Regions from separate parts of the Paenibacillus paludis genome, predicted to be linked through region 2. Evidence: riboswitches for the same ligand, from Rfam matches in the RefSeq annotation. Region 2 holds a riboswitch; each other region holds the start of a gene.

Region 1 (3,196 bases), on a different contig from region 2:
AGAATAAATGAGTCATATTTACGACGGCAGCAACATTCAACATAATCTCCTCATGCTGCCGCTGGCCTGAGATTTGCTCGAACCTCCCATGAGTGGCAAATCCGGCATTATTGACCAGCAGCTCAATCTCAAGTTTCAACAGCTGGCATTGCTGGAACAATTCGCTTGGTGCACTTGCTTCCGTAAGATCCATAGCTATGACTTTGACTTTGATGTTATAGCTTCTTTCGAGTTCCGCTGCCAAGTCATCGAGTTTGTTCTTAGATCTGGCTACGAGAACCAGATGGCTTCCTTGTTTAGCCAGCTGTATTGCAAATTGTTCGCCAATGCCGGAAGAGGCACCTGTGACTAGCGACCATTTTCCTTGAATATTCATAAAATTACTCCTCCTATTAAAACGATGTATTCGTTAGGAAACGATGTTACCGATTGTGCGAAAAAAATTACTTTAAACGTAGTGCCCAAAGCAATATTAGCTTGTTAGTTGGTAACAGTGTTTCCTGTTGAAATCATAGTAACCTGCTGGCTGGAGAAAGTCAAACCTTCTTTTTTAAAATTTGCAAGAAGATATGTGCATGTATGATTGACTTTGTGGAATCGACTGTATAGAATGCGTGGTATATGATTGGAAACTGCGTTTCCCGAGAATAACAACATAACTAAAGAAGGCGATTAAGTTGAATGAACCTAATAATTTTGCTGACGCAAGCAATAGAAAGCTGACAACCTACCAGGAAGCCCGCTTACAGAACACAGCTAGTCTTCGTCAACTCGTAGTTGATGCAGCAGCCTTTATTCTTCAGGAAGAAGGGCCGGAAGCTGTCACCGTGCGAAAAGTAGCTCAGAAGATGGGTTGCTCGACCAAGATCATCTACAGTCTGTTTGCTAATAAAGAAGGTTTAGCCCAGCAATTATATCTGGAGGGCTGCAAAATACTCTCGAGCGAATTTGAGAGTGCTTCACAGTCAGAGGATCTGCAGCAGTATTTAATTAATCTGGCAGAAGTGTATTGGGAATTTGGCCAGCGCTATACCAGCTACTATAAATTGATGTTTGGGGGAGCATTTGCAGATTTCAAACCGGATGAGCAGAGCATGAAAGGCACTGTTACTGCTATGCGGCGCTTGTTGTCCGTGATTGTCAGCGCTCAAGAGCAAGGCCTAATTGCTGGTGATTCAAATGCGGAATTTATTGTAGGTACGATTTGGTCCTCTCTTCACGGAGTGATTCACCTGCACATAGGAGGACATTTAGGAAGTGTCGCAGCGTCGCACGCAGTGTATAAAGGAACGGTAGCTCTGCTTGCAAGCTCGCTGTTTGCACCTGCAGCCGCAGCCAAGCATTTAAAGCAGGAGTAGTTAGTGAAATCCTTTATATAGGGCCTGGGTTCGAATCCTGAGAGTCTATAACACAAAAAAACGGCAGAGATGCCGTTTTTTTGTTTCTAAATTTGTTTTAAATCTTTACAAATGCCGAAGAACGAGGACTATTTCCTAAAAAAGGAAAAGGTATATAAGTAAGGGAGAACTAGGACTTATTAATTTTATAGGGATAAATTCCGATAAAGAAAGAGTCCTGTACAACTAAAGTCACACCTGCATACCCATAACGGGACAGAAAAACCGAGTTTGAAACAAAGGCAAATCCGTACGAAAGTCGGAGACGCAAAGCCACGGGTCTACTTCATCCAAAGGAGGATGTTAAGACAGCCGGGCCGCTCAAGGCACTTGGTTTTTTGGCGTGCCTACAAATAGCGCTGGGGGAGAGAAGTAAATGAGGTTTAGAAGGAAAGGGAAGTTTTCGCGGACGGTTGTGTCCGCAGTGGCGGTGAGTATGCTTGTGGGCCTGTTTAGCGGAGGCCTTAGCATGAAGCAGGTTTTGGCTGCCGGGACCGATCCGGGTAGAACGGACTATAACGTATCCGGCGACCAGATTGTATGGCTGGAAGCAGAGGCCGACGGGGTGAAGCAGGTTCACGCGATGAATCAGGCCAGTGGTGCCAGCACTGTTCTTACATCGGGTTCATCCGCCAAGGATGCGCCTTATGTGAGCGGCAACGTTGCAGTGTGGGCCGACAAAGGAACAGAGCAGGAGTCTTCACTGAACTGGGATATTTACACTGCCGATCTTGAGACGGGTACCCGAAGAAAGCTTAACAAACAGTCTGGCACATATGGCAATCCGACTACAGATGGAGTCGGTGTAGTCTGGTACGAGCGCAAAAATTACGGCAGCATGATCTATCATGATCTGGCTACGGGTGTTGAAGCCGACCTCGGCGAAGGACGTTTCCCGGTGCTGGCCGGCGGCAATGTGGTGTATAAGAATGCCCGTGACGGGGGGCTCAGTCTGCTCCATTTGAAAAGCGGGGCTACGCGTGCACTTGTTAGTTTGGGCGGAGCAAGCTATGTGGACTGGTTTGTTTTTAACGGCAGCGATGTGCTGTTTAAGCAAAAAAATGGGTCTTCCGAGAGCAAATATGTGATTTTGAATATCAAGGACCTAACTGCTCTGCCTGTGGATCTCACCGAGATGAAGCCTGGAGGAACCCAGTATGCCTTCATGTCGATAGGTGAAGGACAGGCAGTTTTTCAAGAGGAAAGGGACGGTGCTGCCACATTGCAGCAAGTGAACCTTACTACATATGCAGTGAAATCACTGCCAGCAATAGAGCCCGGAACGAAGCTGATCGGCATTACCGGGGATAAACTGCTTTACAGCAAGAAGGATGATTACATAGAGTCGATAGACCTGAAAGAAGGATCAACCCCTCCGAGTCCGGGAGCCACTCCAAGTCCAGGGGTAACCCCAACGCCAGGAACGACTCCAACTCCAGGGACAACCTCAACTCCAGGTGCAGTTCCAAATCCAGGCGCAGATCCGAGTCCGGGTGCAACCCCGGAAGTGAAGACCACTGTAGTGACCGGAGCCAAGGACAGTCAGGTTATCGGAAGTGCGGGAGGTACTTTGTCTGTACTGAATGGCTGGGCACGGCTGGAGATTGCAGCAGGAACCTTCCCTGACAATACCACTGTAAGCTTGGCCCAAGCTGAGCTGGAGAAAGAAGTACTGCTCGACGCAACAGGCAAAAAACTGCTGAAGGCAGGTTCTGCGTGGCAGGTGCAAGCGAGTGCTCCGTTCCTGATGCCGGCCAAGCTGACGGTAGGGTACCCGAAGGAAGCGCCTTGGACGACAG
Region 2 (3,196 bases):
GTTCGAATACCGGGATATCGTTATTTTGTGCGGCTGTTAATTGATTAAAATCGACCTCATATGGAGAAAGTCTCTGGTTCACTTCATTGACTTGCTGCTCCAGCTCTAATTGCGAGCGTGTTAGATAGCCTTGAAGCTCAGCTAAAAAAGCAGCCGCGCCGGCCGCAGCCTCACGCGTTTGTGCAGCAGCCTCTTGAATACCTCCAATACGTCCCTCTGCGGTCTCCGAGTCCGTATTCTTATCCGTTATCTCCGCTAGCACCTCTCTCGCCGCTTCACGCTGCTGGACCGCAAGCTTCATCGCTTCGCTGGCTTGGTTGGCAATGTGATCGACCGTGCTTGGAAACACAAATGCTGTGGTGATATTGGATGATTCGGTTGCTGCGACGTTAGTCAGCAATGCATACGTGGGCGTTGTAATTTGGCCGATGCCATAAGCCGAAATCACTACGATCCCTGCAATTTGGGGAAGCGTATACCGACGGATGTTTCTATTCCGGGAAGAACGTGAAAGCCTCACAGGAGCCTCTCCTTTAGCTGCTTGCAATTTCCTGCAAACAAGGTAATCTATTAACACCCAGCCTTTATGACGAACGATATTCGTTCGTTATTAAGAACCATGACGTAAGTATATGCCATTACTCCTACAAATCAAAAATCTCATTTTGTTGCAATATTCTTAATAAAGAACGATTTATAGTTAAAATTCTGCTTTTAGCTTCATTTTCCTCAGCTTATCGTACTTTTTAACGAACGTTTTCGTATGAAAAATCTAAATGATACCGCAGAGGGAATGAAAATAATGGGAATGTGGAGTGGAAACGACATAAAAGGGGGATCATTCATACCGGAACTGATTCTATAGTGCTTTGTCCGTCTTCCGGTTATTTGTTATACTGTAACAAAAAGTACGGAGGGGCGTTTTTATCGTGCCAGATAATATGGGAAGTCGCATCCACCATCTCCGTCTGGAAAAAGGCTTGTCTCTTTCGGAGCTTGCGGATAAGGCTGATGTGGCGAAATCATACTTAAGCAATGTGGAAAGAAATATACAATCTAACCCCTCTATTCAATTTATTGAAAAAATCGCTGACGCACTTCAGGTATCCATTCATGCGCTGCTTTACGGCGAGCCTTCCGATGTGCAGGAGTCACCTCTGGATGGAGAATGGTCCCGGCTCGTACTGGAAGCTATGGCTTCGGGTATAAGCAAGCGGGAATTCAAAGAGTTCTTGGACTATCAAAAATGGCGGCTGGAGCAGAAGGATTCCTGATTCATGCAGGTTCCTTCTACTTCCGGTCATACAGAAAGGGCACAGCGGAGAGATCCGCTGTGCCCTTTCTGTATGTACAAAAACTTTTAACAACCAACTGCTACATCGCCTGCAAAGTCTTCTCATTAAAAAATTGGCGGATTTCATCCGCTTTGATGCCCGCCTGCTTAGCCGACATCAGCAAATAGACCCATTCTAAATCCAGATCAACTGTCTGCAGTTCTCCGTTGTTCCCCTGGTTGGACTTATCCAAGAAATCTCCTCCTAAGATTACGCGTCCCCAGGCAGTCCGGCCGTCGTAGTATTTCTACATTAGACCCGAGACTTTGTGCCCCTGTCTTTCGGCAGGTTTACCCTTTACTGGATCCTTTACATGAAAGGATCTGGTTAGAAATTCATGAAACCGTTATCCGCAATAACATTATACAATATCTTACACGAAAAGTGTGTCGATTTATGGGAATATTGTATAATTAGAAACGAAAAATAATTGATTATTTTGCCAACTGCTTGTACGAATTACTCGATAATCCCAAAAAATTGTAGAACAAGCCTCTTTATCTATATATGTATATATGAAAACTGAAAACAACATTTTTATTTCGTTCATTTCAATCACACCGCCGCATCATTTTCATATAGTTAAGAAACCAAACTTATAATAGTTCTGTATGAATTAGGCACTGAATCATACCGTTTTGCGAACGGATTCAACCAAAGTATGAATTGATTACCCGCCTTGAAAGTTGCACAATAAGATGAGGAATGAAACCGCAAACATCGAAGCTCCACAAGGGCGCCGGCGAAATTTTGGCGCGCGTGGAGTTCATCCGTTAGGAGGATGTATTCATGGCAGCCAAAGATCCCTATAACGAAACTGTGTGGAGCAAGTATTACGGACCCAATCTGGGTTACATCCAAGAGAAATATGAGCAATTTGTAAAAGATCCAACTTTAGTAGAGCATAATTACCGCGATCTCTTCACCCTTTCCGGCCCCCCTCCATTGGCTCCTGATGCCGAACAGGCACCGCTGCCTGTGGTTTCAGGAGATACTGAGTGGCTTAGAAAGGCCGTAAGGGCATCCAAGCTGATCGCCAATATCCGCATACATGGCCATATGGCCGCCAATATCGACCCGCTGGACCGGGGAAACAATCCGATGGCGAAATATTTGGAGTACGAAACCTATGATCTGACCCGCGAGGATTTAATGGCTATGCCCGCCTCGCTGATCTGGGAGAATGCCCCGAATGACGTTCATACTGCTTGGGATGCCGTTCACCGGATGCGCCAGGCCTACACGCAGACCATTGCCTATGAATTCGGGCATGTGCGTGACGAGCAGGAGCTGCGCTGGCTGAACAGCCAGGCGGAATCTACCAGCTCTCCCGCGCCTCTAAACAACACAGAGCGCAAAGAATTGCTGAAAAGGCTGATTCAGGTAGAGCAATTCGAAACTTTCCTTCATAAAACTTTTGTCGGCCAGAAACGCTTCAGCCTGGAAGGCAATGACGCCTTGGTGCCGATGCTGGATGAAATCGTGCGTGCTGCCGCTCATGACGGTGCGGAACATATCCTGATGGGTATGGCGCATCGCGGACGGCTTAACGTCCTGGCTCATATCCTGGGCAAACCTTATGATATTATTTTCTCGGAATTCCATCATTCGCCGAACAAGGAGCTGTTCCCTTCCGAAGGCTCCATGGGCATCAACTACGGCTGGACCGGTGATGTGAAATATCATCTCGGCGCTGACCGCGCCGTCCGTGAAGGAGAAACCGTCCGTACACGGATCACTCTGGCCAACAATCCGAGCCACTTGGAATTCGTCAATCCGGTGGTTGAGGGCTTCACGCGTGCGGCCCAGGAAGACCGCAGCACTCCGGGTCTGCCTAAGCTAAATACGAATAAAGCCATGGC
Region 3 (3,196 bases), on a different contig from region 2:
GCGGTTAAATTCAGGAAATCCAAACCTAACAGCGGCCGGAAGTCCAAACATTCTCTGGAGTCACGGCCAATCCCAAAATAGAAGAATTATAAGTTCAATCTATATAGATCAGATATTTTGGGGCAGAGGAAGGCTAATGCGCCTGATTTCTTAACCGCAGGCTTTGGGCAGTGAAGACAAGTTCTTCATCTGTCCCGTCGATCTTGGCGGTGTATTCTCCAATCGTCACTTCGCTGTTGCAGATTTTGCGGACTGTAATATTATTGCCGGCGGTAAGCACCGATTTCTCGGAGGACTGCTTCCCTACAGTCTGTGCGCTGATGGAGCCTGCCGCCTCGACTGAGGAGTCCGTGCACTCCGCTTCGTTCATTACGAAACGGACATCGCCGGAAGAGAACAGCTGGCTGTGCAGAATCCCCTCCTTATGAACATGGAGATCTCCGCCGGATTTAATAATGCTATGCTGTGACGAGGCAATGTCGATCTGTGTATTCTCCTCCTGCATCCCGGATATGGCGTCATGCAAATCCTGCAACAGCCTCAGAAAGGTGCTTAGAACAGCATCCGTGAAGAAATCGGTGAACTGCCCCGGGTGCAGGAATACCTCCAGCATATGTCTTAATTGCCCGGTGTCGATAGGATAATCGGGATTCATCCCGGCAATAACATCCTGGAGATCACTGATCAGGCCGGGGAGATGGTCATATTTGCTTTCCAGCAGCAGCATAACGACCAGACCGTATTTTACGGTTTGCTGGCGTGATTGGACGGTATTCGCCAACTGCTGCGACGCTTTTCTCAGACTGGTCATTTCCTCCATCAAGAGAGCGGAGTACATGCAGAGGCGGTTATGTCTCGCTCCATAATGACCGGAGTACAATTGGCTGCTGACAACCTTGCCCTGGACAAAAATGCTGCCTGTAGCTGTGATTGTCGCATGCGTAACATCGCCGTATATGTATACATTTCCCAACGCCTCAAGGATGGTTTGGTTTCCGATATCATTAGTGGCGACCACATCACCCGGGAACATCATTTTGGCGGCTTCGGGGTCCGTATCCCCGGGAACAAGATATGTCTGGGGGAAATCAAAAACCTTGCGGTTCAGACCGCATCCCGTTAAGCGGGGCCTTCCCTGGCGGAGGGAGACGATCCCGCCGTCCGCCAGCAGGGTTGTACATTCTTTAGTGACCAGCTGAATGTCTTGCGGCGGCGGGGAGGGAATAATTCCGCCATACACGTCGATGCCGGGCACTCCCTCTTCCGCAGGCAGCTTACAGGCAATGACCTCTCCCTCCTGGACAAAGGGAACCCTTGGATGGTTCGGGAAATCTGCAGGATCGGCAGTCCGAATGAATTCATATTCCCTGTCCTCAGCAAATAACAGCTCCAGCCGGGCATTCTTGCCGGGAATAGGGGCTTTACCCTCTGCGATGCAGACCGGGAGATAGGTAGGGTTGTTCAGCTCTGCATAAAGAGCCGGGATATTGAGATCGCGCATAATGGAGCTTTTCTTGAAGCCGGCGATAATCTGGTCCACCGTAAGGGTGGACAGCAGCAGGCCGCAATTTGGTTCCGCCCGGACCGTGACATCTGCTGCAGCCGGGGAGCTGGCGAGCTTCCAGGCGTACTTTTCTGCACGGTAGAGCGTGAAGTAGACCTTCAGTTTATCTTCGGATACGGTAATCTGATACTGCGGCTTCTCGCAAATCTCCCAGGTGATACGGTCTGTGGGGGTTACTTCCGTAGGATCTGTCACCGTCTTCCGGTTAATATTCAACACCACAGGGTGAACGGAGGAAATGACAGCGGGTTTGCCGCCGGGCAGAGGAGGAGTGATGAATATTTGGTTGTTCTGTACGATAATACGTCCGTTCTTATCCTCATCTCCCCCACGGAGCGGCTTAGCCTGCACAGAGGGCAGAGCCGGAAGATCGGGGTTCCCGATTGGCGTTGTGGTATGAAATACATGCCTGAATTTCTCGATGATATGCTGTGGCATTACTCTAACCTCGCTTCTTCGTATAATCAATGGCATCTGTACAGAAAAGAGCATCATGGACTATGATAGATTGTCTTAATCTACCGGTACCCAAGTCACATCTCAATTGGCAGCCTGGCGACCATGAATGGATAGTCTCACATTCTTAGGCCCATCGCTTTGCGTCCTGCCCTTTCGGGAAGTTTGCCTTTAAAAAAATAGATCAATGATATACATTCAGCATGAGGTCATTTAATCGACTCAAATCGACAGGGAATGTTCAATACTGGATTGGTTGCCAAAATAAATCTACAAACAAGCTTAATTCTAGTACTTTAGTATTAATTTTTCAACTTATTAATAATAAATCTCTCTGGTATCCCTTTAAAAGGGACGGCTTTGAGTCCAAGCGATATTACAAGCAAAAACGACCCTGCCTTTTTCTCAAAGGACAGGGTCGTTTCTGCAAAAAAAAGGACGCTCCCAAGCTTATAGCTTGTGGGAGAGCCCTCTTTTAACAAGATGTACGGCGCGCGCGCTTCCGGACCGGACGGAGGCTGGTGCCGGTATAACTGTGGCTGCATAATCGGCCCGTTCAATTTCCTCCAGCACCCGGTTAAGATGGGAGAAGACGGCTCCGAGATCGCGGACTGCTGTCAGCGAGCATTGACCCTGCAGCTCGGAGAACCAGGCGAACTGCAGATCCCGGGCACGGCGCAGCGCTTCGGGGAGCGAACGGGTGCATTCGGCATCGGACAAAGTCTTGGTTCCATACAAGGCGATGCAGTCTGCGGTTGCCGTTACGACCTCTGTCATCCAGTCAGCTGCGGCATAATGTGCAGGCAGGAGGGAAATCTCCTCGGCGATCTCCTTGACGTAGCGGTGAACCTTCTGCAGATGCGAGGTTGCCTGTGTCAATGACCGCAATCCGCCGCGGCATTGATAATGGGATAACGTATAGTGCAGCTCTTTCTGCTGCTTGTCGCTCTTCGCCAGCAGTTGTCCGGAACGCACCAGCCTCTCCGGAGCCTGCTTGGAACTGCTGCTCTCTGCGGCGAGTCCGGTCAAGGCATCGGCCAGCAGCAGGGTCCCTTCCAGTGCCAGGCGTTTAACCTTGACGAACCCCCCGGGGGGGACGATAATCATATTTATTATTAAGGCAATCAGCACGCCGATTAAGGTCTCCGCGACTCTCCACACGATATAAGGGTCCTG
Region 4 (3,196 bases), on a different contig from region 2:
TTGCGCACCAAGGCGGGCGTACCGGAAAGCGTCATGTTTTTGAAGTACTCTCCCTTAAGTCCGCTCACCACAGGCGCTTCCACTGAATCATTAGAGTCAGGCGTTGGCATTGCCGTCGGCTTCGACGTTGCTGTTGGCGTTGGTATCGGTGTTGCCGTTGGCGTTGCTATCGGTGTTGCCGTTGGTGTCGGCGTCGGTGTCGGTGTCGGTGTTGCCGTTGGCGCAACGGCTGGTGCACTCCAACTCTTATATTTATTCCGGGTCAGTGTATAGCTATCATTCATGAAACTCTTAATCGTAGTTGTGCTATTTTTCTCATAGAGCATTTTTCCCCAGTTCATCATGAAAACGAAATTTTTCTGGGAGAGCTTCAGTTTGGCCGTGCTGGGCATCTCACCGTTTTCACCAATGCCTATCGGTTTACCGGCAGCCAGACTAAGCAAACTGTCATAGTACTTATTCATATAGTCGTTATCATATATATCTGCTGCAAGAACATCCACTTTGCTTGCGCCCGGATAGGTCAGCGCATAAGGATCAGACCAGGCATTCGGTGCATTGGGGTTCCATACCCACAACAGATTGTTTAATTGATGAACGTTCACGAAACGGTCATACATAATATTCCACAGTTCAGCAAAATTACTTTTCTTCCCCCACCAGAACCAGTTGCCGTTCATTTCATGATAAGGTCTCCAAAGTACGGGAACGCCCGCATCCCGCAAGCTTTTGAGCGACACCGCCACTTTATCCAGATCCGTGATCAGGCTGGCGTATTCTGCCGTGCCCGGCGTTACATACCTGTTAAATTCCGCTTGGGTGAGCGGCTTCTGCACATTGGACCAGAGGTAAGCCGTCCCCGGCAGATTCTGATGAAAGGTCATTGCGACAATGCCGCCGTTCTTGTACCAGTTGATCGCGCTGTTCACCACATTCTTGCGCTGCGATGCAGCCGTACTCTCCGACTGGCCGCTAATTACGCCAAGCTCATATCCGTGAAGAGCAGCATATTCTCCGCTTGTTCCCTTCAACTTGTTGCTGAATTCATCCGGGCTCTCCAAATAATCGTGCTGTCCAGAGATAATCCCTTTTCCGGTAATGGAATAGAGGTTACTAAGCAGCTTGACAGCTTCGGCTGAAGCGTCCGGATTAACCGGCACTGCTGTGCTTGATGAGGCTTCTGCGGTTGAAGGCGACAGCCCAAATCCTAAAGGCATAGCGGTTAACAATACGGCAAGAGACAGCAAGGTGGACAGCAGACGAGACTTACGGTAAGTTTTCAAAATGATCTTCCTTTCGGTAGCCAGGCTGCCACTCTTGCGAAGGCCCTATGGCTTTGCGTCCCTATCTTTCGATTAGGTTTGCCTTTGTCGTTTTGGAAGGATTTATCCCTCTTACCGTAAGTATCGTCCCTATGAAGTTTTTATTTAGAGCATTAATAAAAATAAATTAATAAATGGTTCTAAATGCCTGTTTTGGATCTGCAACAATTGGGTAAATAGACTGTTTAGGCCTAAGAGATAAACTGTTGCAAAGCTATATCTTCCCAATCCAAGGTGATGCGGATGTTATCCTCTTCTACCAGTTCCGAGCCGGTCTGTACCTCGATAAACTCTACATCCGTCAGCGCAAGAATCGCATGTTTGGTGCCTTCCGGTATACGCACCACATCTCCCGCCTTCACATTATGCATCTTCTCATTAATTACAATGCTTGCTTCACCGCTGACAAATGTCCAGATTTCACTGCGTTTATGGTGCAGCTGGTAACTGATATTTTTACCCTCTTCGATAAAAATCCGTTTGGTCAGCACTTCATTTCCCTCATCGTATTTCACATAATCTATGACCTTATAATGGCCCCAGCGGCGTTCTTCGTACATCGGTCTTTGTTCAAAAGACTTCAGCACTTCCTTGATTCTCGGACTCTCCGCTTTATGGGTAACCAAAATCCCGTCCGGGCTGGCAGCGATAATCAGATCCTTCGCGCCGATCACCGTAATCGGAATATCCAGCTCATTAATCAGGCAAGTGCCTTCGGAATCGGCCGTCACGAACCCTTTGCCCACATGGTTGCTGTTCATTTCTTCGGTCAGCGTGTTCCAGGTGCCCAAATCCTTCCAGAATCCGTCATAAGGCTGAACTACGATTTTCTCCTCTTTTTCCACCACTTCATAGTCAAAGCTGATGGAAGCAAGCAGTTTGTACTGCTTCTGCAGTTCCTCATAGTTCAGCGGCAATCCCTTGCGCTGCAGAATATCAAGCAGGTAACCCAGGCGGAACGCGAACACGCCGCAGTTCCAGAGGGCATTCCGGCTGATCAGTTCCTCGGCCTGCTCACGGTCAGGTTTCTCCTGGAAGTGACTTACCTGCAGATAGCCGCTTGCTCCCGCCTCTGCGCTGGTAGGAATGATATATCCGTATTTTTCTGAAGCATGCTCGGGTACTACACCCATCAGCGCCAGGTTCGCTCCGCTCTCCTGCATCGTTTGCTCAAGCTGCACTACTGTATCGAAGAAGGCGGCTTCCACATAAGGATCGACCGGCAGGATGGCCACGGTCTCGCTTGGCGAAACGCCTTCCATGGAATACAGGTAGGCTGCTGTCAGGGCAATCGCAGGAAACGTATCGCGGCGTTCCGGCTCAACGATGATAGGCACCTCGCTGCCAAGCTGGCTCTGAATCATTTCCACCTGGCTGCGGCCGGTAGCCAGATAAGCCGAACCCGACATATTAGCTTCCTCCAGCTGCCGCCATACCCGTTGCACCATGGATTCCGGTTCACCCGTCGGGCTCTCAAGTACCTTCAGAAATTGCTTCGAACGTGAATCGTTGGACAATGGCCAGAGACGTTTACCTGAACCGCCTGATAGAAGTACCAGTTTCATATGGAACCCTCCTCATTATGTGTTGACGCGAAAATACCGGATTGTTATTGTGAGCTACGAGCTAAACAGCAACCTCGAGATGCTAGAATGTTTATAGCGCGCTGTTGCTGCGCGATAGCCTTCAGATACAACTGTTACGGGAGTCACTGCAAGGAATGTTTGGACTTTCGGCCGCTGTTGTCTGCAGATTTCTTGATTTATACCGCTGTCCGCGGTGGAAATCCGCAGACAAAGGCGGACGCATTCGCTCCTACAGTTCCAAAATTCCTCTCCGTTCCATTCCATAACAGCTTACTTAGATGGATTCCA

The links. Region 2 has a riboswitch for cyclic di-GMP ahead of ACAN56_RS09170 (anti-repressor SinI family protein). Riboswitches for the same ligand answer to the same signal wherever they lie in the genome.
Region 1: another riboswitch for cyclic di-GMP. It lies ahead of ACAN56_RS12020 (S-layer homology domain-containing protein); the one in region 2 lies ahead of ACAN56_RS09170 (anti-repressor SinI family protein).
Region 3: another riboswitch for cyclic di-GMP. It lies ahead of ACAN56_RS30510 (flagellar assembly protein A); the one in region 2 lies ahead of ACAN56_RS09170 (anti-repressor SinI family protein).
Region 4: another riboswitch for cyclic di-GMP. It lies ahead of ACAN56_RS16075 (PA14 domain-containing protein); the one in region 2 lies ahead of ACAN56_RS09170 (anti-repressor SinI family protein).

The regions. Positions count from the first base shown of each region.
Region 1 covers NZ_JBGJZP010000005.1:265,785-268,980, reverse strand. Annotated here, with positions in the region: gene ACAN56_RS12030 (SDR family NAD(P)-dependent oxidoreductase) at 1-376, opposite strand, end outside; gene ACAN56_RS12025 (TetR/AcrR family transcriptional regulator) at 678-1,358, shown strand; cyclic di-GMP riboswitch class I at 1,629-1,722, shown strand; gene ACAN56_RS12020 (S-layer homology domain-containing protein) at 1,774-3,196, shown strand, end outside.
Region 2 covers NZ_JBGJZP010000004.1:103,907-107,102, reverse strand. Annotated here, with positions in the region: gene ACAN56_RS09180 (hypothetical protein) at 1-520, opposite strand, end outside; gene ACAN56_RS09175 (helix-turn-helix domain-containing protein) at 942-1,274, shown strand; gene ACAN56_RS09170 (anti-repressor SinI family protein) at 1,375-1,527, opposite strand; cyclic di-GMP riboswitch class I at 1,555-1,639, opposite strand; gene ACAN56_RS09165 (2-oxoglutarate dehydrogenase E1 component) at 2,124-3,196, shown strand, end outside.
Region 3 covers NZ_JBGJZP010000025.1:6,592-9,787, reverse strand. Annotated here, with positions in the region: gene ACAN56_RS30510 (flagellar assembly protein A) at 134-2,002, opposite strand; cyclic di-GMP riboswitch class I at 2,108-2,200, opposite strand; gene ACAN56_RS30505 (FUSC family protein) at 2,471-3,196, opposite strand, start outside.
Region 4 covers NZ_JBGJZP010000007.1:240,219-243,414, reverse strand. Annotated here, with positions in the region: gene ACAN56_RS16075 (PA14 domain-containing protein) at 1-1,283, opposite strand, end outside; cyclic di-GMP riboswitch class I at 1,296-1,376, opposite strand; gene ACAN56_RS16070 (sugar phosphate nucleotidyltransferase) at 1,514-2,887, opposite strand.